DNA from 2 places in the Bradyrhizobium septentrionale genome. Region 1 is predicted to be linked to the other one. Evidence: riboswitches for the same ligand, from Rfam matches in the RefSeq annotation. Region 1 holds a riboswitch; the other holds the start of a gene.

Region 1 (15,529 bases):
CGGATCAGGCGAGCACGCCGGCAGCGCGCAGCGTCATCATGAAGAAGGTGCCGGACATCAGGCTCCAGAAGCCGGAGATCACGGTTGCCATCATCACGAATTCGAAACGGCGGCGCTCGATGCGGGCGCCGCGCAGCGTGTTGCGCATGATGATGAACGGTGCGGCGAAGACGAGGAACGGGACCGCGGCAAAGGTCTTCGGCGCCACGCCCTCCTGCAGCAGGCCGAAGCCGGCCGGCCGCTCCGCCATTGCCTGATAGCCGCTGGCCAGTGCGCCGGCGAACGCGAAGCCAATGAAAAGCGAGAACAGGGAATTCAGGGTATCGGGCGACATCGGCACTTCCGCTACGCAACAGGCCACTCACCCTGCTTCGCAGAATTGGTGGCCGGCCGCCACATCATCCTTAAGGAAAGGTTAACCGGACTGCCCCGACGTGGCGTTTGCGCATGGCCCATCAATTTGGGATTCCATTGGAATCGTACGGAAATTCCTCGCCTCGTGGCATATTCGGCAGGTGATTCGGCCACTCCCGGCCTGCTCTCAGCTTCGCCCATGACGCTTCTTTCGACGGCCCAGCATCTCGCCCGCGACACCCGCCGCAACCCGCGCGCGCATCTCGTTCCGATCATCGCCTCGGCAGTGATCGCAGCCGGCGCGATCACGCTCGTCGCCTATCTGTTGTGGCCGACCTACACCACCGCTCCGCCGAGCGATCCGTCGCGGCTGCCGGTGAGCGTCGGCGGCACGCTGTTCAACGTGCCAACCATGGCCGTGCGCATGAAGATCCAGCGCCATTCCGGGCCGCAGGAGCGCGTCGATCTGAGCTTCCTCTATCCGTCGCTGGAGGCGCCTGCCGCGCCGAAGCACTACAGTGCCGACACTGTCGAGGACAAGGTGCAGCCGATCGACCGGATCTTCGTGTCGATCGCGGCGCACCACGATTCACTCGCACCCGAGATGCGGCTGCGCACGATCTATCCGCGCTATCTGGACGAGCGCGCCAATACCGATGATGGCTTGACGGCGCGCGCGTTCCGCGACGGCACGCCCTATGGCGGCGAGGACCTGTTCACCGCGAGCGAGCCGCAGCTGACCGCGCGCTGCACGCGCGATAGCTCGACGCCCGGCATGTGCCTGAGTGAGCAGCGCATCGAGGGCGCCGATCTGACCTTCCGCTTTCCGCGCGGCTGGCTGGGGCAATGGCGCGACATCGCCACCGCGATGAACCGCCTCTCCGCGCAGATGCACAGCGCGAAGGGCTAGCCTCCTCGTCATTGCGAGCAGAGAGAAGCCTGATATCGGGCGCGCATTCGCGCGCCCCGTCGTGACAGCGTGACAGGCAGCGAGGCCGTTCGGCCGTTACTCGCTCAGATCTTCTTCCAGGATCGCCATCTGGAACTGGAACGAGCGATCATCGTCCTCGTCGTCGACGAACAGCACGCCGATGAACTCCTCGCCGATATAGACCTCGGCCGAGTCGTCCTTCTTGGGCCGCGGCACCACGCGGATCTTGGGATTGCTGAACACGCGTTTGAGATACGCGTCGAGCTTCCTGACTTCCTGAACGTCCACGGCCGTCTCCAATCGGGTCGATGATTTTCGGGGGAGTTTTAGGACGAGACGGCAAAGATCGCCAGAGCCTTTTCAGGCTTTGGCGACGTGATGTTGCGCACACGATTCTTGGTTTGGCGCGCTTTCCCGACGCGAACCGGTGCCCACTTCGCTGAAAAACGCGCCGCGGTCAGAAAACGAGTGAAATCAAAGACCGATCGCGTTGAGCATCTGGTCCATGGTGCGTGACGGCTCCGCACATCCGGCTTCGCCGACGATTTTCGCCGGCACGCCCGCAACCGTGACGTTGTGCGGCACAGGCTTGACCACGACGGAGCCTGCCGCGATGCGCGCGCAATGACCGATCTCGATATTGCCGAGAATCTTGGCGCCGGCGCCGATCAGCACGCCGTGGCGGATCTTCGGATGGCGGTCCTCGTTCTCCTTGCCGGTGCCGCCGAGCGTGACGCCATGCAGGATCGACACATCATCCTCGATGACGGCAGTCTCGCCGCAGACGAAACCGGTGGCGTGATCGAGGAAGATGCCGCGGCCGATCCTGGCGGCCGGGTTGATATCGGTCTGGAACACCGCCGACGAGCGGCTCTGCAGGTAGAACGCAAAATCCTTGCGCCCCTTCTGATGCAGCCAGTGTGCGAGACGATGGGTCTGCAGCGCGTGAAAGCCCTTGAAGTAGAGCAAGGGATCGATGAAGCGCGAGGTCGCGGGGTCGCGATCATAGACGGCGACGAGGTCGGCGCGGAAGGCGTTGCCGATATCGGGCGCATCGCGCAACGCCTCGTCATAGGTCTGGCGGATCAGGTCGCCCGACAGCGCGGCGTGATCGAGCCGCTCGGCGATGCGATGGACCACCGAATCTTCCAGGCGCTCATGATGCAGCACGGTCGCATAGATGAAGGATGCGAGTTCCGGCTCGCGCCGCAGGATGTCTTCCGCCTCGCCGCGGATTCGATCCCAGATCGGATCGAGCGCCGCCAGCTTTCCCCCCTGCGGACTGACCTGATGAACTGCCATGGCTGCTCTCGCAATTCGGTTGTTCTGATGTGCGTTATAGCACGATGGACCCAGCGCGTCCCGGGATGGCTCGGTACGGTAAACCTCAGCCGAACACCCCCGGGCCGACGTCTAAGGGAGTTGGTCGGGATTTTGCCGAAATCAAGCCGTGCTTCTGCAACTATTGGCGGATTTCGTCGCGAGTGTGGTTTTGGGCATGGTCGGCCCCAATAAAAAGGGGGCAACATCATCAATACCCGGAGTTTACGCGCCCGCGTGACCGACGCGCGGTCGGTCTGGATCGCCACCATCGCCATCCCCCTGCTCCTGCTCGCCCCTGCCTTCTGGAACGGCTATCCGCTGCTCCAATGGGATACCGGCGGCTATCTGGCGCGCTGGTACGAGGGCTATCTGGTGCCGAGCCGGTCCACGGTGTTCGGCATCTACCTCCATGTCGGCGAGGCATCCAGCTTCTGGCTCAACCTCGGCATCCAGACCCTGGCGACGCTGTGGATCCTGCAGCTGACGCTGCGCGTGCTCGACCTCGCCCGGCCGGTCCGGCTGATCGCGATCAGCCTCGCGCTGGTCGCAACCACAGCCCTGCCATGGCTCGCGAGCATGCTGCTGACCGACATCTTTGCCGGCCTTGCGGTGCTCGCACTCTTCATCCTCATCCTGCATGGCGAACGGATTTCGGCGCTGGAGAAGGCGGTGCTGTTTGGCTTCATCGCATTTTCGGCCGCAACGCACAGCGCGACGCTCGCCGTGCTGCTCGGCCTGTGCTGCGCCGGCTGGATGCTGCGTCCGTGGCTCGGCCGGCGCATCCCGATCGCGGGCCTCGTGCAGGGCAGCCTGACCGCCGTCGCCGGTGCGGCGATGCTGCTGGCGGCGAATTTCGCGCTGTCCGGGCAGCTTGCCTGGACGCCCGGCGGCGTAGGCGTCGCCTTCGGCCGCATGCTGCAGGATGGCATCGTGACGCAATATCTGCGCGACCATTGCGCGAAGGAGAACCTGAAGCTCTGCCCCTATCGCGACGAGCTGCCGGCGACCGCCGACGACTTCCTGTGGGGCCACAGCATGTTCAACACGCTCGGCCGCTTCCAGGGACTGAATGACGAGATGGGCTATATCGTGGAGCGTTCGCTGGCCGAATATCCGGGATGGCAGGCCAAGGCGGCGCTGGAAGCCACCGTCGACCAGCTGATGCATGTCGCAACCGGCGAAGGCTCCTCGGGCTGGATCCCGCACACCTACGGCATCATCGCGCGCTACATTCCCAAACAGGTCGCGCCGATGCGCGCCGCGCGACAGCAGCGCTGGCGCCTCGACTTCACCGCCATCAACCGCATCCATGTGCCGGTCGCACTGGCCTCGATGCTTGTGGTCGTGATCCTGTTCGGCCGCGGGCTGTGGCAGCGGCGGCTCGACGACCTCACGCTGCTCGCCGGCACCGTCACGCTCGCGCTGCTCGGCAATGCCGCGATCTGCGGCGTGATCTCGGGTCCGCACGACCGCTACGGCGCGCGCATGGTGTGGCTTGCGACCTTCGTGGTGCTGATCGCGGCGGCGCGCGCCTTCGCCAAAGACGATGCGGAGAACGAAGCCGACGAGCTATTTACGCCGCGACAGGAAGTCGATGACGCCGGTCTTGTAGACCTTGTCGCCGACCGCCCGCATGTGATCGCGGTTCGGGATGTCGAGCACCTCCGAACCCGGAATGATCCTGCCGAGCGCCGCCGCTGAGCCGGCGATCTCGTCCTTGCTGCCGACTGCGATCAGAACCGGCACGCGGATGCCGGCCGCCTCCACGCGCGTCATCAGCCGGCGCGAGCCGCGCAGGCAGGCGGCGAGTGCGCGGCGGTCGGAGCGGGTCTGATCGGCAAAGGCGCGGAAGGTGCGGCCGACCGGATCGGTCACATCGTCGAGCGCCGGCGCCTCCAGCGCGAGGGCTACGGTCTCGCCGGGACCACCGCCCTCGATCAGCCCGATGCCGATGCCTCCCAGGATCGCCGAGCGCACCCGATCGGAATTTTCGAGCGCAAGGATCGCCGTCATCCGCGAGCCCAGCGAATAGCCCATGATGTCGGCGCGCGCGATCCCAAGATGATCCATCAGCGCGATCACATCGCTCGCCATGATCGCGATCTCGTACTGCGCGGCGTCATAGAGCTTGGCGGATTCGCCGTGGCCGCGATTGTCGAGCGCGATGACGCGCCGGCCGGCCTTGACGAGATCCGACACCCAGGTCGGATAGATCCAGTTGACGTTCTTGCTCGAGGCGAAGCCGTGCACGAGCACGATCGGCTCGCCCTCGCCTTCGTCGATATAGGCAATTTCAACGTCGCCGTGATGGAAACTCGGCATCATCCATTCCGTTGTTTTTTTGGGATTGAGTTTGGCGATCGAAAAGCCGACCGCGAGCTTAGCCTTGGGCAGCGGAACCCGCCAGCGCAACCTGAGCGGACATCTGCCACCGCAGGCGCCGCGCCTTGCCCCGTCTGAGCCACCACGCGGTAGCCCGTTCGGTGATCGCCTTGATCGAGGACAGGAAGCCGAACAGCGCAAGCAGCGCGCCGAACAGCCACATGGTGAGATTGAACGTGCCGACCGCAAGCAGCAGCGCGCCGCGGCCGAGCAGCTTGAGGATCGCGCGGGTCTGGCCGCCCTTCGCCTCCGCGAGGCGGGCCGCGCGCGCGATCTCCTGCGGGTTCTCAGCGACCTTCAGCGTGTCCCGTGCGGCACGAATCCCGGCGGCCTCGCCGACGCGTCCGACGTCCTTGGCGACGCGCACCAGCGCCCCGGCCTTCTCGGCGCGGAACGCCGCGCGGATCGCGGTTGCGGTCTCTGCCGGGCGAAGCACCGAGCCGGTGGCGACCGCCTCGCGCAGCGCCGGCTGGTCGACGACCTCGCGGGTCGAACGCCCGGCCCATTCGATCAGTCCCTCGCTCAGCCGTCCCGCCTTGCGCGTATCCTTGACCAGCGTCAGCCCGGCGCGCAGCGGCCCGGCGCCACCGACCGACACATAGGTCGCCGCCGTCACCGCGAGCCCGGCGGCCGCAAGCCCAAGCACCAGCTGGTCGGTGTCCTCGCCCATCACGAGATGCTTGCCCTCGCGCACGACGTCCCTGACATCGCCGAACACGAACAGGTCGCCAGCGACCGTGCCGGACAGGCTTGCGACATCGTCGGCGTTGCCGGTCACGAAGCCGGTGGCGAACCCCTTGGCGAAATGCGTGGTGGACGACTGCTCGGCGCGCGCGTCGTCGACCCGCCTTGTGAGATCATCGCCGAGCGCGATGTCCTGCTCGGCGGCGAGCGCGACAAAGCTCGTCGCAAGGTCGGCATCCCCCGCGGCCAGCGCCGCCTCGATATTGTCCGAAATCAACGCCGGGTTGTTGCGCAGCACGGAATTGATCCTGAGGTCGGCGAGCGCAGCGGGATCGTCCCGCGCGGCGAGGATCGTGCCGGCGTCACGGGCATGCGGCCAAATGACCGCGCCGATGGCAGCGCTCATTGCCAGACCGGCCACCGCAAAACTGAGGCGAACCCCGTTCATTCCGCTTGAAACCTCAAGTTTAACTCGCCTTGGAAATAGTGTGCCGTTTTTGCGACACAACGGCTCCGACCAAAGAAGGGCTTCTCTGGGACGACAAGATTGTGTCGAATTTGCATGAGCAAATGAGCCGTCTGGGCTCTAGGAATCAACTGTTCCCGCCAGTATGGTGCGCGGCATTTCGCGATGCCGCATGCTGTCGATTGCGTCTGCCCATCGTTGCCACCAAGGTGAGAATATGTCCGACCACGTCGTCCCGCACTTCCATAACGATGCCGGTGTCTCGGTGATCGAAATCGGATCGCAGGAGTTCATGTGCGTGGGCGCCAACCCGCCGTTCGACCACCCGCACGTGTTCCTCGACCTCGGCAACGACAGCGAGATCATCTGCCCGTACTGCTCGACGCTGTATCGCTTCGCGCCCGACCTCGCTGCCGGCGAGGCGCGGCCGCCCGAATGCGTGCTGAAAGACAAGGTCGCCTGACCGCTCCGTGGCGCTGACGCGAACCGTCATCGTTGCAGGCGCCGGGATCGGAGGACTGACGGCGTCGCTGACACTGGCCGCACAAGGCTTTCGCGTCGTCGTGCTGGAGAAGGCCGAGCGGCTCGAGGAAGCCGGCGCCGGCATCCAGCTCTCTCCCAATGCCAGCCGCATCCTCGTCGGGCTCGGGCTCAAGGAACCACTTGCGCGGCGCGCGGTCACGCCTGAATCCGTCAACATTCTGAGCGCGCGGGCCGGCGGCGAGATCGCGCGGATGCCGCTCGGCCAGGCGGCCGAGTTCCGCGCCGGCGCCCCCTATTGGGTGATCCACCGCGCCGACCTGCAAGCCGCACTGCAGGCCGCGGTCAACGACCATCCCGATATCGACCTGCGGCTCGGCTGCCAGTTCGAGGATGTCACAAAGCACGCCAAGGGGTTGACGGTGGTGCAGCGCCGCGGCAATGCACGGCAGGAGGAATTGGCCGTCGCGCTGATCGGCGCCGACGGCATCTGGTCCGCCGTGCGCGGGCATTTGTTTCCGGATGTACAGCCGAAATTCTCCGGCTTGATCGCTTGGCGCGGCACGCTGGACGCAACCGCCCTGCCGCGTGAATACACCGCACCGCGCGTCCAGCTCTGGATGGGGCCGGACGCCCATCTCGTGGCCTATCCGATCTCGGGTGGGCGCCAGATCAACGTGGTCGCGATCGTCTCAGGCACCTGGAACCGGCCGGGCTGGAGCGCACCCGGCGACATCAACGAGATCAAGGGCGCGTTCGCCACGGCGCGCTGGCCCGCAACCGCGCGGATGCTGATCGGCGCCGTCGACGGCTGGCGCAAATGGGCGCTATTCACCCTGCCCGACATCGGCCGCTGGAGCGAAGGCGCGGTGACGCTGCTCGGCGATGCCGCGCATGCGATGTTGCCGTTCGCCGCGCAGGGCGCCGGCATGGCAATCGAGGATGCCGCCGTGCTCGCCAAGGCGCTCAGCGACTGCACCGGGGAAAACACCTCAGGCATTCCCGCCGCGCTGAAGCGCTACGCCGAGATGCGGCGCAGGCGCGTGCTGAAGGTCCAGCGCATGGCGCGGCAGCAGGGCCGCATCTATCACTTGCGCGGGCCGCTCGCGATCACGCGCGATCTCGCGATCCGCGCCATCGGTCCGCAGCGCATGCTGGCGCGGCAGGACTGGATCTACGACTGGCGCGTCTGAGCCGTCAGCTGAGCGCGCGACCGGCGATCGGCTTCGCTCGAAAGCGCTGAGCTTAGTGGACGACGCCCCGCGGGGCGCGTGCCCCCTTCGCGGCCGGCGCCGGCGCGGCGGGCGCTGCGGCCGCAGCGGTCTCGTCCGGCGGGCTTTCATGACACTTGTTGCTGCGCCAGGCCTGATCGGCAAGTTTCTGCCGGGCGCGAATCGAGATCAGCTCGTTGCGATAGACCATCTCGGAGACCACGGTACCACCGACGCCGGTCTCCGCCTTGGCCATCAGCTTTTCCTGATCCGCAGCGCTGGTCGCGAGGCTCTTGCGCTCGGTCTCGAGCTGCTTGCAATCATAGAGGTCGTATTTGGCGGGATCGGCGAACGCTGGTGACATGGTATCGCCGATCTGCGCGCAGCCGGAAACGCCCGCGGCCGAGGCGAGCAGCACAATGACGGCCGCCGCGCGCGACGGCTTTGAGCGGCGTGGGAAACGAACAGACATTCGGCTTTCTTAGTCAGACAGTGTTGAGATTGCCTAAACCAGCCACCGGTGTCCGGATTGAGGCTCAATCGCGGCGGCGCGCTGCTTATCCCAATGCGGGGCGGCCGAAGCAAATGGAATTGCAGGCCACTGTTTAAGTCTTTGAAACCGCACCTGTTAGCACCGGATAATGACAATTCCACTTCGCGCTCAAACGCGCTAGAAATCGGCGCGCCTGGCGCAATGCGGACGTGGCGGAACTGGTAGACGCAAGGGACTTAAAATCCCTCGATGGCAACGTCGTGTGGGTTCGACTCCCACCGCCCGCACCAGCCTTCGCTCGCGAAATGAATAGCGTTGGCGCCACCGCCAGCCAGGCGAAAGCGATGCGGTTGCGGCGAGCTACGGCTCGGCAGGCCGAGCCTCACGCGAACCCCAGACCGATCCGCCGCTCCTTCTTCCAGATGACCCGGCAGGTGTGCCGCTGGCCGTCGACGGCGAGGACGAAGCGGTCGGGAAACCACAGCGGCGAATTGACTTCGATGCAGGCCCCCTGCGGAGAAAGGTTTCGGACCGTGCAGGGTATCGCTTCATTGCCGAACTCGATCGCCCCCGATTTGAGGACGCGGCGACGGGAGCCGCTGCGCCGCTCATCGGTCGGCTTTGGCTGCTGCCCGCCAGCTGGTGCGGGCCTGCTATCGTCGTCGGCCATGAACCCGTCGCGATCGGTACACACGCTGGCGGTCAGGTTACGACGCGATTCTGACGGGAACCTTAAGACATCGCCAGCCGCGTTGGCATGCCACGCGCCTGCCGACGGCTTGGGCGGCAGGCGCGGTATCACATTGCTAGCATCACCTGATCGTGTTTCCCGGGCTGTGGCGCGGTTCACAAGCCGGGATCGCGGCGTGTCGTAGTCTCGATGCATTGTCTTGGCGCGATGGAAATTCCGGCCGCATATTTCGCGGCCGTCGCATTTCGAAATCAATTTTGGTCGGAGATCGGTGATGGAGATTGCAAACTGCAATCGAATTGCTGGCGACAGGGCGCGCGATCAAGGCGCCTCCATTCTCGAGCATGGCGACGACGCGGCCCATTGCAGCAACGGGCTCAATGCCCAGACATTCCACGACGCGACGCCCGACGAGCGCGTGATCTACCGGCGATGGATTCGTCGCGCGATCATGCTGTACGGACTGCTAGCACTCGCCGCAGGAACAGCGGTCTGGATCAACGGCGCGGCTGTCGGGCCGACACAGCTCTCCAGCCTGTCGAGTGCGAGCGACGCGAAATCGGGTCACTGACACTAGAGCGTTTTCGAGCGAAGTGGGCACCGGTTCGCGTGAAGAAAACGCGTCAAACAAGGAGCTAGAGCTTCGGTTCTGATTCAATCAGATCCGGAGCTCTAGAAGCGACAGTTCGAAACGAAAAATGGCCGGGACAACGCCCGGCCATTCGTCGTTAGCAAGACCGCAAGCCTACTCGGACTTGTCGATATTCCAGAAGATCGGCGTCGCCGGTCCGTCGAGGACACCGGTCAACGACTTCCGCCAGGCACTCGGAACCGTGTACTGGCCGAGCGGAATGTAGATCACCTGATCGTAGGCCTCGGTCTGGATGTCAGCGGCGATCTTCTTCTTTTCCTCGGCCGAGCCAGCGCGCGCGAACTTGTCGCGCAGCTCCTCGATCTTCGGATCTTCGGCCCAGCCGAACCAGCCGCCGTTCTTGCCACGACCGGTGATCGACGCGTTGACGATCGGATCGGCGACGTCGGCTGCGACCCAGTTGGTGAAGAACATATTCCAGCCGCCTTCCTTCGGCGACTTCTGGCTGGCGCGGCGGGTCACGACGGTCTGCCAATCGGTGGCCTGGAAATCCACCTTGAAGCCGGCATCGCGCAACTGCTGCGCCACGACGATCGGCTGGGCCTTCAGCGTGGTGACATCGCCCGGCCCCATGATCACGACGGGCGTGCCGTCATAGCCGGACGCGGCAAGCGCCTTCTTGGCTTCCGCCATGCCGCTGCCCTTCACCAAGGTCTCGGCACCGACGTCGGTCTCCAGCGGCGTGCCGCAGACGAAGAAGGCGCCGCAGATCTTCTGGTACTTGGCATTGCCGACCAGCGCGTCGAGCACGTCCTTCTGGTTCATCGCCAGGAACGCGGCGCGGCGTACCTTCGGATTGTCGAACGGCGGATAGAGGAAGTTCATGCGACCAAGGGTCTGGAAGCCGAACTTGTTGAGCACGTCGATCTTGAGATCCGGATTGGCTTCGAGCACCGGCAGCATGTCAAACGGAAGCTGTTCCATGAAATCGATGTCGCCGGACTGCAGCGCGTTCACCGCGGTCTGCGCATCGGCCATCGTGATCCACTCGACGCGGTCGACCTTGACGACCTTGCCGCCTGCGGTCCAGCTCGCCGGCTCCTTGCGCGGCACGTAGTCCTTGTTCTTCTCATAGACCGCCTTCACGCCCGGCTGGAATTCCGCCTGCACGAACTTGAACGGTCCGGATCCGATCTGTTCCGGGATCGGCTTGTCCGGCGGCGTCTCGGCGAGACGCTTCGGCATCATGAACGGTACACGCGACGACGGCTTGCCGATCGATTCGAGCACGAGGCCGTAGGGCTCCTTCAGCTTCAGCGTGATGGTCTTGGCGTCGGTCGCCTCCAGGCTCGCGACGAAGTCCATCAGCTTCTGGCCCATGCCGTCGACCTTGCCCCAGCGCTGCAGCGAGGCGACGCAGTCTTCCGCGGTGACCGGCGCGCCGTCGTGCCACTTCAGGCCGTCGCGCAGCGTGAACGTATAGGTCAGCTTGTCGTCGGAGACCTTCCAGTCCGCCATCTGCGGCTGGATCTTGAAGTTGGAATCCGTCGCCAGCAGCGTGTCATAGATCATGTAGCCGTGATCGCGGGTGATGTAGGCGGTGGTCATGATCGGATCGATGACGCGCAGATCCGAGTGCATCACCGCGGTGATGGTCTTGCCCGCAGCCATCGCCTGCGGTGCAAATGACAATTCCTGCGGCGCGAACGACAGTGCAAGCGCCGTCAACGCAGCCGCGAGCGTGCGGTGCTTCCAACGCGAGATAGGGAACATGCAATCTCTCCTGACGTGAAACTGGTCAAAGCCGGCTTATTCGTTATGCATGAGGTTCGTTATTTAGGCGAACTAACATGCTGTATGGCTTGTGAAATCGAGACTTGCACCAAGCGCAATGCGCGTCAATCGGTTTCGGGCGAGATCGGACGTACACAAACGAATGAGGCCGCGCGCCAGATTTTGGCTTTACAAATTCGTCGGCTGAGATTTTCGTAACGCGCGCGCGATGCCGGCGCGATCAAAACAACAAGAGAGAAAAACGATGAACCCAGCCAATCTTCCCTTTGATTCCGAAGCGATGTTGCAGGGCCTGCGCGGCTGGGTGGAATGCGAGAGCCCGACCTGGGATTCGGCGGCAGTCGAACGCATGCTCGACCTTGCCGCGCGCGAGATGGCGATCATGGGTGCGACGATCGAGCGCATCGCGGGACGCCAGGGCTTTGCCGGCTGCGTCCGCGCCCGTTTTCCTCATCCGAAGCGAGGCCAGCCCGGCATCCTGATATCAGGTCATCTGGACACCGTGCACCCGGTCGGCACCATCGAGAAGCTGAAGTGGCGGCGCGAAGGCAACAAATGTTTCGGGCCCGGCATCTTCGACATGAAGGGCGGCAACTACCTGTCGGTCGAGGCGATCAGACAATTGGCGCGCGCCGCCTTCACGACGCCGCTGCCGATCACGGTGCTGTTCACACCCGATGAAGAGGTCGGCACGCCGTCGACGCGCGACATCATCGAGGCAGAAGCCGCGCGCAACAAATACGTGCTAGTGCCGGAGCCCGGCCGTCCGAATAACGGCGTCGTCACCGGCCGCTACGCGATCGCGCGCTTCAATCTGGAAGCAACAGGCAAGCCGAGCCATGCCGGCGCGACGTTGTCTTCGGGTCGCTCCGCGATCCGCGAGATGGCGCGGCAGATCATCGCCATCGACGGCATGACCACCGAGGACTGCACGTTCTCGGTCGGCGTCGTGCATGGCGGCCAATGGGTCAATTGCGTTGCGACGACCTGCACCGGTGAAGCGCTCAGCATGGCCAAGCGCCAGGCCGATCTCGATCGCGGCGTCGAGCGCATGCTGGCGCTGTCCGGCACCGCCAACGACGTGACCTTCAACGTGACGCGCGGCGTCACCCGCCCGGTGTGGGAGCCGGATGCCGGCACCATGGCGCTCTATGAAAAGGCAAAGGGCCTCGCGGCGGCGATGGGCCTCGATCTGCCGCATGGCAGCGCCGGCGGCGGCTCGGACGGCAACTTCACCGGTGCGATGGGCATCCCCACGCTCGACGGCCTCGGCGTTCGCGGCGCCGACGCGCATACGCTCAACGAACATATCGAGGTCGACAGCCTCGCCGAGCGCGGCCGCCTGATGGCGGCGCTGCTGGCGACGCTGGACTGACATCGATTTGCACTGCACAACACGTTGGCACTGCCGGATCGAAATTTAGCCTTGTCCAATTTTCAGGCTTCGCCTACGGTCCGGCCGTCCAACACGACGATGCGGGAGAGATCGAAGCGACAACATGCGTGTTGTTGGCTTCGGCGCCGACGGAGCAACCGCCCCGGAAACTCTCAGGCAGAAGGACTGTATCGTCAGGACGATCTGGAGAGAGACGGACATGGCCGCACATCAAGGGCCGTGACGTCCACCGAAGGGGATAGTTCGCTATTGGGCTCCGACCCGATGCGGATCAAGCTCTCAGGTACCGTGACAGATGGGGCGCCGACGCCGGTTTCACCGGTGGTTCGGCGACTCTAACCCACGGGAGCCTGAAGACCATCATGCCTCACATTGCGATCATTGGCGCCGGCATCACCGGCGTGACGACGGCCTATGCCCTGCTCGAACGCGGCTACCGGGTGACTGTCCTCGACAGGCATCGCTACGCCGCGATGGAAACCTCGTTCGCCAATGGCGGACAACTCTCCGCCAGCAACGCGGAAGTCTGGAACAGCGCCGCAACCATCCTCAAGGGTCTGCGCTGGATGCTCAGGAGCGATGCGCCGCTCTTGATGAACCCGAAGCCGAGCTGGCACAAGTATTCCTGGATCAGTGAGTTCGTCGGCAACATCGGCCGCTATCGCAGCAACACCATCGAGACCACGCGGCTCGCCATTGAGGCGCGCAAGCATCTGTTCTCGATCGCACAGCGCGAGAACATCGCCTTCGATCTCGAACGCCGCGGCATCCTGCACGTCTATCACGACAAGGCCGCCTTCGAAGCGGGCCTGCGGGTCAACACGCTGCTGCAGCAAGGCGGGCTCGACCGCCGGCCGGTGACCGCTGACGAAATCCGCAGCCTCGAGCCCGCGCTGCAGACGGCCTGCTATGGCGGCTTCTTCACGCCGTCGGACGCGACCGGCGATATCCACAAGTTCACCCGCGGGCTTGCCGACGCCTGCATCCGCCGCGGCGCAGCCTTCATCCACGAAGCCGATGTCGATGCGATCGCGCGCGGCGACGATGGCTTCCGTGTCAGTTGGAACGCTGCCGCTTCGCATGATGCCGACTTCGCGACGCGACATGAGTTGCAGGCCGACGGGATCGTGATTTGCGCCGGCGTCGCGAGCCGCCACTTCGCTGGCATGCTCAACGACCGCGTCAATGTCTATCCGGTGAAGGGTTATTCGATCACGGTGCAGCTCGATGCGCCGCAAAGCCGCGACGCTGCGCCGACCGTAAGCCTGCTCGATGAAGCTGCGAAAATCGTCACCAGCCGGCTCGGCGCCGACCGCTTCCGCGTCGCCGGCACCGCCGAGTTCAACGGCTTCAACCGCGACATTCGCGCCGACCGGATCCAGCCGCTGGTGGACTGGGTGCGACATCATTTCCCAGGGATCGACACGTCGGCGATCGTGCCGTGGGCGGGCCTGCGCCCGATGATGCCGAACATGATGCCGGTGGTTCGCGCCGGACGGATTCCGGGCGTGTTCTACAATACGGGCCACGGTCATCTCGGCTGGACGCTCTCGGCCGCGACGGCGCAGATGGTAGCAGGGGCGATCGATGATTGGAGCGACCTCGACACGCCTTCAATGGTGCCGTCGCAGGTCGATACGACCGAGACCACCCACGCAGCTTTCCCCTAATTATCCGGCCGGAGAGGAAGAATATGAGCGTATTTGCGTGTGGCCAAGTCGGAATTCGCCGAGAAACGCCGCGTGACTAGGACTAGCGTCACAACGGGGAAAAGCGCTTCATCTCGGGAGGGGACAATGCGCATTGGGGTGGCGGGCACGCATGACATTGCGCCGACTTCGTGCGCCGTCTTTCCAAGACAGTCAATGCTCAGGCTTCTGCGCCGGGCTCCACGAAAGGCGCGACATGACAACTGAGACGTTGACCAAGCCGGATCAGATTGCCGCAGAGCTGTGCGCGGCCGTCGATCGAAACTTCGACGATCAGATCGCGTTCCTGTCGCGCATGGTGCAGTTCCGCAGCTTGCGCGGACAGGAAGCGCCGCAACAAGTTTGGCTGGCCGAGCAGTTCGCAAAGCGCGGCTACGACGTCGATGTGTTCAGCCTTGCGGACGTCAACCTGATGAGCCATCCGAAGGCTGCGCCAATGGACGGCATCGATCTTGCCGGATCGCAGCAGGTTGTTGCGACGAAGAACAGCAAAGGCAGCGGGCGCAGCCTGATCTTGCAAGGTCATATCGACGTGGTGCCGGAGGGGCCCGCTGACCTTTGGGACCAGCCGCCGTTCGCAGGCGCCGTGCACGACGGCTGGATGTTCGGGCGTGGCGCGCAGGACATGAAGGCCGGTGTCTCGGCAATGATCTTCGCGCTCGATGCTATCCGCGACGCCGGATATGCCCCGGGCGGGCGCGTCCATCTGCAGACCGTGACCGAGGAAGAGAGCACCGGCAACGGCGCATTGTCCACTCTGATGCGCGGCTATCGCGCCGACGCCTGCCTCATTCCCGAACCGACCGGACACACGCTGACGCGCGCCCAGGTCGGCGCCATCTGGTTTCGCCTGCGCGTGCGCGGCACGCCGGTGCATGTCGCCTATTCCGAGGCCGGTACGAGCGCCATCCTGTCGGCGATGCATCTGGTGCGCGCGTTCCAGAATTACACCAAAACGCTCAATGCCCGAGCGCTCGACAACAGCTGGTTCCGCAGCGTCAAGAATCCGATCAAGTTCAACGT
Region 2 (15,529 bases), 190 kb from region 1:
CGACCTTCACCTGGCGGCGGACCGGATCGAGCCTGCCCGGCGCCCTGATCGCGGGCCTGTTCGTGACCTGGTACATCGTGGCCGGCACGGCGACCCAGGTCCCATTTTAGAGGGTTTTCGAGCGAAGTGGGCACCGGTTCGCGTGAAGAAAACCCGTCAAAACCAAGGACCGGGAGCCGCCATCAGAATGGCGGTTCTCGATGAAAAGATGGGCTTAAAGTGCATAACCGGTCCGCTTCCGCCCGCCCCCGGGCGGTGCTATAGCGCAGGCGTATTCCAACCCGCGGTCAAAAGCGCGCTGTTCCCAAGAGGGCCCCTCCGTCATGGCAAAAATCAAGGTATCCAATCCCGTCGTCGAGCTCGATGGCGACGAGATGACCCGGATCATCTGGCAGTACATCAAGGACAAGCTGATCAACCCGTTCCTGGATGTCGAACTGCTCTATTTCGATCTCGGCATGGAATACCGCGATGAGACCAACGACCAGGTGACCATCGATGCCGCCGAAGCCATCAAGAAGGTCGGCGTCGGCGTCAAATGCGCCACCATCACCCCCGACGAGGCCCGGGTGAAGGAGTTCGGCCTGAAGCAGATGTGGAAGTCGCCGAACGGCACCATCCGCAACATCCTCGGCGGCGTGATCTTCCGCGAGCCGATCATCTGCAAGAACGTGCCGCGCCTGGTTCCCGGCTGGACCAAGCCGATCATCATCGGCCGCCACGCCTATGGCGACCAGTACCGCGCCACCGACATCAAGTTCCCCGGCAAGGGCACGCTGTCGATGAAATTCGTCGGCGAGGACGGCACCGTGATCGAGCGCGAAGTGTTCAAGGCGCCCGGCGCCGGCGTCGCGATGGAGATGTACAATCTCGACGACTCCATCATCGATTTCGCCCGCGCCTCCCTCAACTACGGCCTGCTGCGCAACTACCCGGTCTATCTCTCGACCAAGAACACCATCCTCAAGGTCTATGACGGCCGCTTCAAGGACATCTTCCAGGACATCTACGACCGCGAGTTCAAGAAGGACTTCGAGGCAAAGGGCCTGACCTACGAGCACCGCCTGATCGACGACATGGTGGCCTCGGCGCTGAAGTGGTCCGGCGGCTATGTCTGGGCCTGCAAGAACTATGACGGCGACGTGCAGTCCGACACCGTGGCCCAGGGCTACGGCTCGCTCGGCCTGATGACCTCGGTGCTGCTCACCCCGGACGGCAAGACCGTGGAAGCCGAAGCCGCCCATGGCACCGTGACTCGCCACTACCGCGAGCACCAGAAGGGCAAGGAGACCTCGACCAACTCGATCGCGTCGATCTTCGCCTGGACCCGGGGCCTCGCTCACCGCGCCAAGCTCGACAACAATCCGGAGCTGGCGAAGTTCGCCACGACCCTGGAGAAGGTCTGCGTCGCGACCGTCGAAGAGGGCTACATGACCAAGGACCTCGCGCTGCTGGTCGGCGCCGACCAGCGCTGGCTCTCGACCACCGGATTCCTCGACAAGGTTTCCGACAACCTCGCGAAGGCGATGGCGGCCTAACGGCCGCCTGTTGGTGAATACAACAGCGAGCGTGACCATGACCCTACTCGGCCGGGCAACGCTCGCATCCTTGTTGCTGACCGGATCGGCGGCGCTCGCTGCCGATCCCCTGCCCGCCCCCGTTGCGGCACCGGACGAGACCGCGGTACTCACCGTGCATGCCGAGGGCGCCCAGGTCTATGAGTGCAAGCCGGTCACCGACGGCAAGCTCGCCTGGTCGTTCCGCGAACCCATCGCCACCCTGATCGCCGGCGGCCGCACGGTCGGCCGGCACTATGCCGGCCCGAACTGGGAGCATGTCGACGGCAGCACCGTGACCGCCCGCACCGCCGGCAGCGCACCCGGCGCGACCGCCGCCGATATTCCCTGGCTGAAACTCGAGGCGATCGCCCACCGCGGCAACGGCGTGCTGACCAGCGTCGCCACCGTGCAGCGGATCAATACATCTGGCGGGCAGCTCGACGGCGCCTGCGACAAGGCCGGCGTGTTCAAGAGCGCACCCTATTCGGCCGATTACGTGTTCCTGCGCCGCGACTAGTCGCGGATGCCGCCGTCGGTCTCGCCAGGCGCCTGGGCGATTTCGCCGGCGGCTAGGTCGCCACCGGCCGTAAGCGGATCGGCGAGCCGCGCCTCCGCCGTCTCCCGGACATGCGCGGCGAGCGCCGGCATGCGCTCGATCAGGGCATGGAAGTCCTGCGCGTCGAGCACCAGGAGCTTGGTCTTGCGCGTCGCCGTCACCGTGCCGGAGCGGTTGGTCCGCCGCAGCAGCGCGATCTCGCCGAAGAACGCGCCGTCGGCAAGCTTCACGAGCTGGCTCGGCAGGTCGATCTCGACCTCGCCCGCGGTGATGAAATACATCGATGACGCCGGATCGCCGCGCCGCACCAGCACCTCGCCGGCCTCGATGGTCTGCGAGCGCAGCAGGCGCATGATGTCGGCGATATCGGCCGCGTTGAGATGCGAGAACAGCGGCACCCGCGCCAGCATGCCCCAGGTCACGACGAAGTCGCGGCGCCGGACCTCGTCGGCAAAGGCGGTCGAGATGATCGCGACCGGCAGCGCGATCATCGCGAAGCCGACCACGATCGCAACCACGGTGACGATCCGCCCGAGCGGCGTCACCGGGACGACGTCGCCGTAGCCGACAGTGCCGAGCGTCACGATCGCCCACCACATCGCCTGCGGCATGGTGCCGAACTTGTCCGGCTGCACTCTGTGCTCGATGGCATAAAGCAGCGAGGCGAACAGCAGCACCGCGCCAGTCAGGATCACGACGCAGCCGAACAGCGTGCGCCGCTCGGCGTGCAGCGCCGCCAGCAGCGAGCGCATTGCGGTCGAATAGCGCACCAGCTTCAGGAACGGCAGCATGCCGAACAGCACCAGCGCGGTCTTGTCGTTGATGACCAGCGCGATGGCCGACGGCAGGAAGGCGAGCAGATCGATCACGCCGAGCGCCGAAAAGGCGTATTCGAGCCGCGCCTGCAGCGGCGTCATGTCGCGCAGCGAGCGGCCGACCACGCTCCAGAGCCGCGCGGCATATTCCAGCGCAAACGCAATGACGGCTGCGATTTCGATCGCCGAGAACAGCCACCACAGCTGGGCGTCGAACTCGGGCACCGATGCCAGGATCGCCGCCAGCACATCGACACTGATGATCGCGACGACGAGCCGGACAAAGCGCGCGCCGACCGAATGCGGCAGGTGGTCCTGCTCCAGCAGCTCGTAGAGACGGTCGCGCAGTCCGGGATCGCTGATCGTGGGCTTGCCCGGAGCCGTCGCCACGATCAGCCTCTCCGTCAGGCCCCGGCCGATGCCTGTTGAGTCATGGCCTGCTCGATCGCCGACAGCGCGGCATCGGCCTTGGCGCCGTCGGGGCCGCCCGCCTGCGCCATGTCGGGCCGGCCGCCGCCGCCCTTGCCGCCGAGCACCTCGGAGCCCTTGCGCACCAGCTCGACCGCGTTGAAGCGCGAGGTCAGATCGGCGGTGACCCCGACCACGATGCCGGCCTTGCCGTCCTCGGTGACGCCGACGATCGCGACCACGCCGGAGCCGATCTGCTTCTTGCCGTCGTCGACCAGGCTCTTGAGGTCCTTGGTCTCGACGCCCTCGACCGCGCGGGCGAGCAGCTTGACATTGCCGACCTCGCGCACGGCGGAGGCCGCGCCGTTCGACGACGCGCCGCCGCCGCCCATCGCGAGCTTCTTGCGGGCATCCGACAGGTCGCGCTCGAGCTTCTTGCGCTCCTCCATCAGGGCTGCGATGCGCGCCGGCACATCCTCGATCGTGGTGCGCAGCTCGGCCGCCGCGGTCTTGGCCAGCGCCATGGTGTCGTTGGCGTGCTTGCGCGCATGATGCCCGGTCAGCGCCTCGATGCGGCGAACGCCTGATGCCACCGCGCTCTCGCTGGTGACCGAGATCAGGCCGATGTCGCCGGTGCGGCGAACATGGGTGCCGCCGCAGAGCTCGACCGACCAGCCGAGCGCGTTCTGGCCGTGCTCGCGGGCACTCCTGCCCATCGAGACGACGCGGACTTCATCGCCGTATTTCTCGCCGAACAGCGCGCGCGCACCGGCTTCGCGGGCGTCGTCGACACCCATGACCCGCGTCGTCACCTCGTCATTCTCCAGCACCACGTCGTTGGCGATGTCCTCGACCCGGGCGAGTTCTTCCGGAGTGATCGGCTTCGGATGCACGAAATCGAAGCGCAGGCGATCGGGCGCAACCAGCGAGCCGCGCTGGGCGATGTGATCGCCGAGCACCTGGCGCAGCGCCTCATGCAACAGATGGGTCGCCGAGTGGTTAGCGCGGATCGACGAACGCCTGGCGTGGTCGACCTCGAGCTGCAGCGCGGTGCCGACATTCAACGTGCCCTGCTCCACCGCGCCGACATGCACGAACAGATCGCCGGCCTTCTTCTGCATGTCGGTGACGCGGAATTTGACGCCTTCGCCAGTGAGGATGCCGACGTCGCCGACCTGACCACCGGATTCGGCATAGAACGGCGTCTGGTTCAGCACGATCGCACCGGTCTCGCCGGCCTTGAGGCTGTCGACCTCGGCGCCGTCCTTGACCAGCGCCGTCACCACGCCTTCCGCGCTCTCGGTCTCATAGCCGAGGAATTCGGTCGCACCGAGCTTCTCGCGCAGCGGGAACCAGATGTTTTCGGTCGCCGCCTCGCCCGAACCGGCCCAGGAGGCGCGCGCCTTCTCGCGCTGACGGTTCATCGCATCCGTGAACGACGCTTGATCGACGCTGATGCCGCGCGACTTCAGCGCGTCCTGCGTCAGGTCCAGCGGGAAGCCGTAAGTGTCGTACAGCGTGAACGCGGTGTCGCCGTCGAACATGTCGCCCTTCTTGAGGCCGGCGCTCTTCTCATCGAGGATCGACAGGCCACGCACCAGCGTCTTGCGGAAGCGCGTCTCTTCCAGCCGCAGCGTCTCCTCGATCAGCTTCTCCGCACGCACCAGGTCCGGATAGGCCTGGCCCATCTCGCGGACCAGCGCCCAGACCAGGCGATGCATCAGCGGCTCGCTCGCACCCAGAAGCTGCGCGTGGCGCATCGCGCGGCGCATGATCCTGCGCAGCACATAGCCGCGGCCCTCGTTCGACGGCAGCACACCGTCGGCAATCAGGAACGCCGACGAGCGCAGATGGTCCGCGATCACCCGGTACGACGCGACGTTCTGCGCGTTCGGCCCATGGCCGAGCGCCGACGCGGCCGCATCGATCAAATGGCGGAACAGATCGGTCTCGAACACGCTCTCGACGCCCTGCAGGATGGCGGCCATGCGCTCCAGCCCCATGCCGGTGTCGATCGAGGGACGCGGCAGCGCCACGCGCTCCTCCTTCGTCACCTGCTCGTACTGCATGAACACCAGGTTCCAGAATTCGAGGAAGCGATCGCCATCCTCCTCCGGGCTGCCCGGAGGTCCGCCCCAGATGTGTTCGCCGCGATCGATGAAGATCTCGGAGCACGGCCCGCACGGGCCGGTGTCGCCCATCGCCCAGAAATTGTCCGAAGTCGGGATGCGGATGATGCGGTCGTCGGAGAAGCCCGCGATCTTCTTCCAGTAGCCGGCCGCCTCGTCGTCGGTGTGGTAGACGGTGACCAGCAGCTTGTCCTTCTTCAGCCCGAAATCCTTGGTGATCAGATTCCAGGCGAGCTCGATCGCGCGCTCCTTGAAGTAGTCGCCGAACGAGAAATTGCCGAGCATCTCGAAGAAGGTGAGATGGCGCGCGGTGTAGCCGACATTGTCGAGGTCGTTATGCTTGCCGCCGGCGCGCACGCACTTCTGCGACGTCGTGGCGCGCTGATAGGCGCGCTTCTCGACGCCGGTGAAGACGTTCTTGAACTGCACCATGCCGGCATTGGTGAACATCAAGGTCGGGTCGTTGCGCGGCACCAGCGGCGACGACGCCACGATCTCGTGGCCGTTCTCCTTGAAGAAGTTCAGAAATGTCGACCTGATGTCGTTGACGCTGCTCATGTTCATCCAATCGGAAAAAGGGGCCGGCCAGCCGCAAAAAGGCGTCATTTTCCGGCCGAACGCTTTTAGACAAGGCCAGCTGCGGTGTCCAGAAACTGTGCAGGCGGATCATGGGCTTGCCGCGGCAGCACAAAGCCCATTGGATAGCAGCGAGAGCTGCGTTGACAGTCTTGGTGGCGCCGTGTTTTCTACCTACCTATAGCTAAGTCACGTCGGGAGAGACCGGCCTTGCGCCGGCGCCGAAGGAGCAACCGCCCCGGAAACTCTCAGGCAAAAGGACCGCGTGACGTCTGACATCTGGAAAGAGGCGCTGGGGTCATCCCCGATGCGTCCGCCGACGGGATAATACTCTCAGGCACAGCGACAGATGGGGCTTTCTGCAGGTTTCTCAAGGGGAAATAGGTCCCCTGCGGGAACCGCGAGGGCCCTGTGATGCTTGCGCGCGAAACCTCCCCGCTGAAACAGACCCCGCTGCACGCGCTGCACCTGGCGCGCGGCGCCAAGATGGTGCCGTTCGCCGGCTATGACATGCCGGTGCAATACACCGCCGGCGTGCTCAAGGAGCACCTGCACACCCGCGGCAACGCCGGCCTGTTCGACGTGTCCCACATGGGCCAGCTGGTGCTGAAGGCCAAATCCGGCAATGTCGCTGACGCGGCGCTCGCGCTGGAAAAACTGGTGCCGCAGGACATTGTCGGCATCGCGCCGGGACGGCAGCGCTACGCCCAATTCACCAATGACGACGGCGGGCTGCTCGACGATTTGATGGTCGCGAATTTCGGCGATCATTTGTTCCTGGTGGTCAACGCCGCCTGCAAGGCCGAGGACGAGGCGCATCTGCGTGCGCATCTCTCCGACGCCTGCGAAATCGTGTCGCTGGCCGACCGCGCGCTGATCGCGCTGCAGGGGCCGAAAGCCGAATCGGCGCTGGCCAAACTTTGTGCAGATGTCAGTGCGATGAAATTCATGGACGCCGGTCCGCGCCGCGTCGCCGACATCGACTGTTTCGTCTCGCGCTCCGGCTACACCGGCGAGGACGGTTTCGAGATCTCGGTGCCGGCGGACAAGGCCGAAACCCTTGTCACCGCACTGCTGGACAATCCCGACGTGCTGCCGATCGGGCTCGGCGCGCGGGACAGCCTGCGGCTCGAAGCTGGGCTTTGCCTCTATGGCCATGATATCGACACCACGACGACGCCGATCGAAGGCGCGCTGGAATGGTCGGTGCAGAAGGTCCGCCGCAGCGGCGGCGCCCGCGCCGGCGGTTTTCCGGGCGCCGACAAGATCCTCGCCCAATTCGCGCAAGGCGCCTCCCGCCGCCGCGTCGGCCTGAAGCCTGACGGCCGCGCGCCTGTGCGCGAAGGCGCCGCCCTGTTTGCCGATCCAACCTCGACCGAGCAGATCGGCAAGGTGACGTCGGGCGGCTTCGGCCCGAGCCTCAATGCGCCGGTTGCGATGGGCTATCTGCCGATTTCGCTTTCCGCGCTCGACACCACCGTTTTCGCCGAAGTGCGCGGCCAGCGGCTGCCGCTGAAAGTCGCCGCCACGCCCTTCGTTCCCAATACCTACAAACGCTAAACGCCAGAGGATCTCCATGACGACGCTGTACACGTCCGACCACGAATGGCTCCGCATCGAGGGCGACGTCGCCACGATCGGGATCACCGACTACGCGCAATCGCAGCTCGGCGACGTCGTGTTCGTCGAACTGCCCAAGGTCGGCCGCAGCCTGAAGAAGGCTGAGGCCGCCGCCGTCGTCGAATCCGTCAAGGCCGCCTCCGACGTCTACGCGCCGATCACCGGCGAGGTAATCGAGGTCAACGAAGAGCTCGCTGCCGAGCCCGCGCTGGTCAATTCGGACGCCGGCGGCAAGGCCTGGTTCTTCAAGCTGAAGATTGCAGACAACAGCGAACTCGGCGGCCTGATGGATGAGGCCGCCTACGCCGCCCACACCGCCTAAAGGATCAGCCCAAGGATCAAGCCATGAACGCGCCCTTCAAGCCGATCAACGAAGCCGCCACCGATTTCGTCCGCCGCCACATCGGACCGTCGCCGCGCGACATCAACGCGATGCTGGAGACGGTAGGCGCCGCGAGCCTGCAGGCGCTGATGAACGAGACGCTGCCGGCGTCGATCCGCCAGAAGGCGCCGCTCGACCTCGGCCGCGCGCTGAGCGAGACCGAGGCGCTTTCGCATATGAGCGAGCTCGCCGCGCAGAATCAGGTGTTCACCTCGCTGATCGGCCAGGGCTATTCCGGCACCATCCTGCCGGCGGTGATCCAGCGCAACATCCTGGAAAACCCGGCCTGGTATACCGCCTATACGCCGTACCAGCCCGAGATCAGCCAGGGCCGGCTCGAAGCCCTGTTCAACTTCCAGACCATGGTCTGCGACCTCACCGGCCTCGACGTCGCCAACGCCTCGCTGCTCGACGAGGCGACCGCGGCGGCGGAAGCGATGGCGCTCGCCGAGCGCCACTCGCAGGTCAAGGCCAAGGTGTTCTTCGTCGACAAGGAGGTCCATCCGCAGACGCTTGCGGTGATGCGCACGCGCGCAGCGCCCTTGGGCTGGGCGCTGGTCGTTGGCGATCCCCTGACCGAACTCGACAAGGCCGACGTACTTGGCGCGCTGCTGCAATATCCGGGCACATCGGGCGCGGTGCGCGACCTCAAGCCCGCGATCGCATCGTTGCGCGCCAAGGGCGCGCTTGCGATCGTGGCGGCCGACCTGCTGTCGCTCACGCTGCTCACCTCGCCCGGCGAGCTCGGCGCCGACATCGCAATCGGCTCGGCGCAGCGGTTCGGCGTGCCGATGGGTTATGGCGGGCCGCACGCCGCCTACATGGCGGTGCGCGACACGCTGAAGCGCTCGCTGCCCGGCCGCATCGTCGGCCTCTCGGTGGATTCGCGCGGCGCGCCCGCCTATCGGCTGGCGCTGCAAACCCGCGAGCAGCATATCCGCCGCGAGAAGGCGACCTCGAACATCTGCACTGCGCAGGTGCTGCTCGCCGTGATCGCCTCGATGTATGCGGTGTATCACGGCCCCGAGGGCCTGACCCACATCGCACGCAGCGTGCATCGCCGCGCCACCGTGCTTGCCGCAGGCCTGCGCAAGCTCGGCTTTGCACCTGTGAGCGAAGCGTTCGTCGACACCGTGACCGTCGAGGCTGGCGCAAAGCAGATCGAGATTGTCTCCCGCGCGCTGGCGGAGCGGATCAATCTGCGAATCGGCGCGACCACGCTCGGCATCGCGCTTGACGAGACCACGACGCCGGAGACCGTCGAGGCGGTATGGCGCGTGTTCGGCGGCAAGCTCAGCTATGCCGAGATCGAGGCGGCCGCGCGCGAGGCGCTGCCGAAGGAGCTGCGGCGCACCAGCGCCTTCCTCACCAACCCGGTGTTCAACACGCACCGCTCGGAGACCGAACTGCTGCGCTACATGCGCAAGCTCAGTGATCGCGACCTGGCGCTCGACCGCGCCATGATCCCGCTCGGCTCCTGCACCATGAAGCTCAACGCCACCACCGAGATGATCCCGCTGACCTGGCCGGCGTTCGGCAATCTGCATCCGTTCGCGCCTGCCGATCAGGCCGAGGGCTATCACGCGCTGTTCCAGCGGCTGGAGGCGTGGCTCTGCGACATCACCGGCTATGACGCGGTCTCGCTGCAGCCGAACTCCGGCGCGCAGGGCGAATATGCCGGGCTTCTCGCCATCCGCGGCTATCATCTCGCGCGCGGCGAGCCGCACCGCAAGGTGTGCCTGATCCCCTCCTCCGCCCACGGCACCAATCCGGCCTCGGCCGCGATGGTCGGCATGGACGTCGTGGTGGTGGCCTGCGATGCGCGCGGCGACGTCGATGTCGAGGACCTTCGCGCCAAGGCGCAGAAGCATTCGGCCAATCTCGCTGCCGTCATGATCACCTATCCGTCGACCCACGGCGTGTTCGAGGAGCACATCAGCGAGATCTGCGACATCGTGCATGCGCATGGCGGACAGGTCTATCTCGACGGCGCCAACATGAACGCGCAGGTCGGGCTCTCCCGGCCCGGCGATTACGGCGCCGATGTCAGCCATCTCAATCTGCACAAGACCTTCTGCATCCCGCATGGCGGCGGCGGCCCCGGCATGGGCCCGATCGGCGTCAAGGCGCATCTTGCGCCCTATCTGCCAAGTCATCCTGAGAATCGCCATCCCGCAACTGACGGCACGGTTGCGCACGCCATCGGCCCGGTGTCGGCTGCGCCGTTCGGCTCGGCGTCGATCCTGACCATCTCCTACATCTACATCCTGATGATGGGCGGCGAAGGGCTGACGCGCGCCACGGAGATTGCGATCCTCAACGCGAACTACATCGCCGCGCGGCTGCAGCCCCACTTCCCGGTGCTGTATCGCAACGCCCGTGACCGCGTCGCGCATGAATGCATCGTCGACCCGCGGGCGCTGAAGACGACCAGCGGCGTCACCGTCGACGACATCGCCAAGCGGTTGATCGACTACGGCTTCCATGCGCCGACCATGAGCTTCCCGGTGGCGGGCACGCTGATGATCGAGCCGACGGAATCGGAATCGAAGTTCGAGATCGACCGCTTCTGCGACGCCATGATCGCGATCCGCAATGAAATCGCGGAGATCGAGAAGGGCCGCTGGAAGGTCGAGGCGTCGCCGCTGCGCCACGCGCCGCACACCGTCCATGACATCGCCGACGATGCCTGGAACCGGGCCTACACCCGCACCGAGGGCTGCTTCCCCGCGGGCGTGTCACGTTCCGACAAATACTGGAGCCCGGTCGGCCGCGTCGACAACGTCTATGGCGATCGCAATCTGGTGTGCTCGTGTCCGCCGGTGGAAGATTACGCGCAGGCGGCGGAGTAGCGCTATTGTAGCAACCATTAAACATTCCAATGGGCGCAATTGGGTCGTCCGATCGCGGTTGATGCTGACGCCGTGCTCGCGGCCATCAAGGCATGGCCTGTTGAGGATGAGGATATGGTGACATTTGAGCGAGCCCGGCGAGACTGCGGGGCGAGTGACGGCCCCGCAATGCCGCGGCAGGAGGATTCATGCGCGAGGAATTCTGGTTTCATTTCCCGTTTCGCGTCCGCTATTCCGAGGTCGACGCGCAGGCCGTGGTGTTCAACGCCCACTATCTGACCTATTTCGACACGGCGATCACCGAATATTTTCGCGCGATGGGCTACGATTATCTCGGCGAGGTGGCGCGGACCGGCGTCGACTTTCACACCGTGAAATCGGTCGTCGAATACAAGGCGCCGATCCGGTTCGACGAGGACATCGAGGTCTGCGTGCGGGTCGCACGGATCGGCCGCTCCTCGATCGTGCTTGCGCTCGCGATCTTCGCCAAGGGCTCCGACGACCTTCGCGCCACCGGCGAGATCATCTGGGTTGCCACCGATCAGAAGACGCACCAATCGGTCGCGGTGACCGAGGACTTGCGCGCGCTGATCGCAAGCCGGGAAAAGGCACTGGCGCAGGGGTAAGCGCGGCAGACATGGATCAAACGATCGGACAAGCCGATCAGGTTCCAGCGCCCGCCCGCAGGCTCGTTCAACGCCACGACCAAACGAAACGGGCGCCGAAGACGTCGGCAACTCAACGTCCTCAGCGCCCGCTTGCAGCGAAGTCTTGCAGCCTTACGGCTTACTCCTCAGTCGGCTCTTCGCCCTCGGCGTCGCGCTCGGGCGTGCCGGCGAGGATCTGCTCGGAGATCAGGCCGGAGTTCTGCCGGATCGCGGCTTCGATCTTGGCGGTGATGTCGGGGTTCGCCTTCAGGAAGGCCTTGGAATTCTCGCGTCCCTGGCCGAGCCGCTGGCTGTCATAGGAGAACCAGGCGCCGGACTTCTCGACGATGCCGGCCTTGACGCCGAGGTCGAGGATCTCGCCCATCTTGGAGACGCCCTCGCCATACATGATGTCGAACTCGACCTGCTTGAAGGGTGGCGCCAGCTTGTTCTTCACCACCTTGACGCGGGTGGTGTTGCCGACCACTTCGTCGCGCTCCTTTATCGCGCCGATGCGGCGGATGTCGAGGCGGACCGAGGCATAAAACTTCAGCGCGTTGCCGCCGGTGGTGGTCTCCGGCGAGCCGTACATCACGCCGATCTTCATGCGGATCTGGTTGATGAAGATCACCATGGTGTGGGACTTGTTGATCGAGGCGGTGAGCTTGCGCAGCGCCTGGCTCATCAGGCGCGCCTGCAGGCCCGGCAGCGCATCGCCCATCTCGCCCTCGAGCTCGGCCTTCGGCACCAGCGCCGCGACCGAATCGACCACCAGCACGTCGACCGCACCGGAGCGCACCAGCGTGTCGCAGATTTCCAGCGCCTGCTCGCCGGTGTCCGGCTGCGAAATCAGCAGCTCGTCGATGTTGACGCCGAGCTTGCGCGCATAGACCGGGTCGAGCGCGTGTTCGGCGTCGATGAAAGCGCAGATGCCGCCCTTCTTCTGGCCTTCCGCCACCGTGTGCAGCGCCAGCGTGGTCTTGCCCGAGGACTCCGGCCCGTAGATCTCGACGACGCGGCCCTTCGGCAGCCCGCCGACGCCGAGCGCAATGTCGAGCCCGAGCGATCCCGAAGATATCGTCTCGACATCCATCGAGCGGTCGTTCTTGCCGAGCTTCATCACCGAGCCCTTGCCGAACTGGCGCTCGATCTGGGAGAGCGCGGCTGAGAGGGCCTTGGACTTGTCCATGGAGGATCCTTCGACGATACGCAGGGCAGTAGCAGACATTGGGATGTGCTCCTTATGGCGGGGATTCGCTAGCGGGACAAACGGGTGATGAGATCGGGCGGAATGCGTTTTTGATTGGAACCTCGTACCACGTTTGTTCTATGTTCGCAATATGTTCTTTCTGGCGAATTGGTGCTGGCCTGTTTTATCCCCTGGTGGCCTAATTTGATTTTCGGAGTGGCCTGTTTTGAATTAACCGAGCGGCAACCAATGCTTAGCCGTTGTTCTCGGTAGGACTACTGAGTCGCACATCGGATGTTCTGGCTTTAGCAATTGTTATGGTCCGACAACTGTTCTTCTCCACAGAGGAGAAGTGTTACCGGGGTTCTCCGTGGGTGAACGGAGTTCCTGGCGCCCAAAAGAAAAGGCGAGATACATGCATCACGCTGCCTCGCCTTTTCCCTCGCCCTCCACCTGATCTAACCCGGTCGAGAGACCGCCAAGATAGATCAGTTCGTTTGGACGCATCGCGTATATCTTGGCGAAGGATGCCAGTTTCCGCTTGATCGTGAGCGGCAACATTCAAAGAAGCGGCCCCAGCGAAGGGGCACAAGCCGGGGCCAAGTTGCACTTTGGTCGTCCCAGCGCCCGTCAAGCGCCGGACATGCAATAAGTGCTGCTGAGCGCGCTTCGTTCCTGTCGGGAATTTATGGCCCCGCAAACGTCCCTGATATCTGCAGAATGTGCCAGCGCCTGGCTCAGCCGATCAGAAACCAGCCCACGCCGACGATGAGCGCGACGACCGCGAGACTCGCAAGGCTGTACTCGACACCATTCACGCCAAGCTTCCCGAGCTTCAAGGGAACGGCCCCGGCACTTATCCCGGGGCTAACAGGGCCAACGCGCCGGAGCCGTTCTCCACGCCCATCCAAAGAGCGCTGTGCACGGTACCGGGAAAAAGTGGCAATGCCGAGGGCGCGCTCGGATTACTCCCCAGCCTTTCCTCAAATGGCCCACCCATCGATAAGGGCGGCGCCAAATGAAAAGGGGCCGGTCACGCGGACGGCCCCTCTACCGGAAATCTGAAAATTGCTTCGGGATGAAATCTAGCCCCGGCAGCGAGACAATTAGCGCCGAACGGCGCAAAGGTGGACTCCGTAGAATCCCGGTGATGGCGAGACCAAGAAAAAGGCCCCGGAGCCGTGAAAGCGCCGAGGCCAAGTTTTCCTATGCATCAACGAAAATCGGGGCGTGACACCCGAGATCTCAAATCTAAACATAGCCGTCAGGAATTGCCACTTTTTCCCGGTCGTTCAGAAGTGTCCTAGCCTGCCGTACTGGGTGTCCTAATTGGGACAGCACCGGCAAATCGGTGCTGGCCGGCTTTATCCCCTGGCGGTCCGGTTTGAATCTTGGCGTGGTCCGTTTTGGATTAAGCGAACAGAAACCAAGGCTTGGCCGATGTTCTCAGTAGAACTAATGAGCGGCCATATTCACGGTTCTGGGCATATAAATCTTGATGATGCTCAATCCGTTCTTACGAGAACAAAAGATAGGGCCGTCCGTGACCGGGATGGACCGAACGGCCCCAGCCAGCCCGTAGTACCAAAATGGAAGAATGGGCCGACACTCCCAGTTACGGGACATCAGGCAACTGGTTGCGCGAGAGGCGTTGCTGAGCCCTTTGACCGAGTGGCTGAGTCTCCAGGATTAAGATCGCCCAGCGAGAAACTAACCCACGATAACTTGGTTATAGCGCATCACCGGCACGATTTTGGGCGTCGGTGGCTGAGAGACCTACCGGGCTCCCGCCTTTCATTGGAATGGGAGCGCACGCCATGTGTGCGAAGTGTGTCGAGTTGGACGAAAGAAGCGTCCATTACGCAGCGCTCGCCCGGACGATCACGGATCGGCAGACCGTCGACGGCATGGCGCAGTTAATTGCAGAGCACGAAGCCCAGAAGCGCAAGCTGCATCCGGAGCCGAAAGAGTAAGACCGCCCTCGGCTGGCGGACGCGCTTCGTTCCTGTTTTCAATTGATAGCCCCGCAAACGTCTCTGATATCCGCAGATTGTGCCAACGAGAGAAGCGGCGCTCTTTTTGGCGACCGGCCTGTGAACCTTTCGTTGCTCCGGCAAGACCGACCATCACCGGGATTTTGTTCGTACCCTCTCGGGGCTAGAGCCCAGCGCCGTCTGCAAGATTTTCAAGCGGGCGGCGTTGTGCTGTCCGGTGTCCTTCGATCACTCGAAACGGCCCCGGCGCGCGGGCTAGCGGGATACGCGCCGGGGCCGCCCCCTTGGGCGCTCCGTCCGGAGAGCGCAATTCACTGTATCGGGAAAAAGTGGCAACGGAGCCCGCCCTCGTGGATTACCTCATTTTGACAAGTGTCCTAATTTCCCGCTGCGCGGAACATCCCGTCTTTCTATCCGTTGATTATTCATCACCGCACCGCCCGTGGGCATCGACCGGTGATGAGATCGCCCGGTTAGCGCTCCCGCCCAACGCCAGCAGGGTGCAGCGCCATGCAGAAGCGGCGTCGTTCCAGGCACGCGCAATCACTGCAAGAACGTCTTGCCGACGAGGCCATGCGCCAGCAGCCGGCACGCTTCCCCCGATCCACCAAAGAGATCCTGCTGAGGAAGGCGCGGCATGACGAGACCACCGCTCACTTGACGGAGTGGCTGATGTCCCGGGGTTTGCGGATGCCCCTCTAGATCAGGGAGGACGATCATGCAGGCGAACCACCACCATATCGATGGCGTGGAGGTTGCCTTTGTCTGCGCTGCGGCGGTGTCGCTGGTGGCCCTGTTCGTC

Evidence for each region. A riboswitch is a leader RNA that binds a small molecule or an ion and turns the genes downstream of it on or off. The one in region 1 is predicted to bind glycine.
Region 2: linked by a shared signal. The riboswitch ahead of gcvT (glycine cleavage system aminomethyltransferase GcvT) and the one ahead of HAP48_RS45530 (D-amino acid dehydrogenase) in region 1 are both predicted to bind glycine.

What each region holds. Positions count from the first base shown of each region.
Region 1 is NZ_CP088285.1:9,038,580-9,054,108, forward strand. Features, by position in the region: gene HAP48_RS45455 (DUF6949 family protein) at 5-334, opposite strand; gene HAP48_RS45460 (hypothetical protein) at 554-1,264, shown strand; gene HAP48_RS45465 (DUF3126 family protein) at 1,361-1,573, opposite strand; gene cysE (serine O-acetyltransferase) at 1,760-2,587, opposite strand; partial or broken gene HAP48_RS45475 (hypothetical protein) at 2,843-4,162, shown strand; gene HAP48_RS45480 (alpha/beta fold hydrolase) at 4,178-4,930, opposite strand; gene HAP48_RS45485 (hypothetical protein) at 4,989-6,122, opposite strand; gene HAP48_RS45490 (zinc-finger domain-containing protein) at 6,358-6,603, shown strand; gene HAP48_RS45495 (FAD-dependent monooxygenase) at 6,611-7,813, shown strand; gene HAP48_RS45500 (twin-arginine translocation pathway signal) at 7,866-8,303, opposite strand; tRNA gene HAP48_RS45505 (tRNA-Leu) at 8,528-8,614, shown strand; gene HAP48_RS45510 (PilZ domain-containing protein) at 8,707-8,994, opposite strand; gene HAP48_RS45515 (hypothetical protein) at 9,290-9,586, shown strand; gene HAP48_RS45520 (ABC transporter substrate-binding protein) at 9,761-11,380, opposite strand; gene HAP48_RS45525 (M20/M25/M40 family metallo-hydrolase) at 11,646-12,776, shown strand; glycine riboswitch at 12,869-12,975, shown strand; glycine riboswitch at 12,979-13,094, shown strand; gene HAP48_RS45530 (D-amino acid dehydrogenase) at 13,160-14,467, shown strand; gene HAP48_RS45535 (ArgE/DapE family deacylase) at 14,703-15,529, shown strand, end outside.
Region 2 is NZ_CP088285.1:9,231,132-9,246,660, forward strand. Features, by position in the region: gene HAP48_RS46415 (alpha/beta hydrolase family protein) at 1-110, shown strand, start outside; gene HAP48_RS46420 (NADP-dependent isocitrate dehydrogenase) at 324-1,538, shown strand; gene HAP48_RS46425 (DUF3455 domain-containing protein) at 1,576-2,076, shown strand; gene HAP48_RS46430 (cyclic nucleotide-gated ion channel) at 2,073-3,323, opposite strand; gene alaS (alanine--tRNA ligase) at 3,335-6,025, opposite strand; glycine riboswitch at 6,228-6,317, shown strand; gene gcvT (glycine cleavage system aminomethyltransferase GcvT) at 6,458-7,603, shown strand; gene gcvH (glycine cleavage system protein GcvH) at 7,620-7,985, shown strand; gene gcvP (aminomethyl-transferring glycine dehydrogenase) at 8,009-10,897, shown strand; gene HAP48_RS46455 (acyl-CoA thioesterase) at 11,086-11,523, shown strand; gene recA (recombinase RecA) at 11,684-12,772, opposite strand; gene HAP48_RS46465 (hypothetical protein) at 14,551-14,706, shown strand.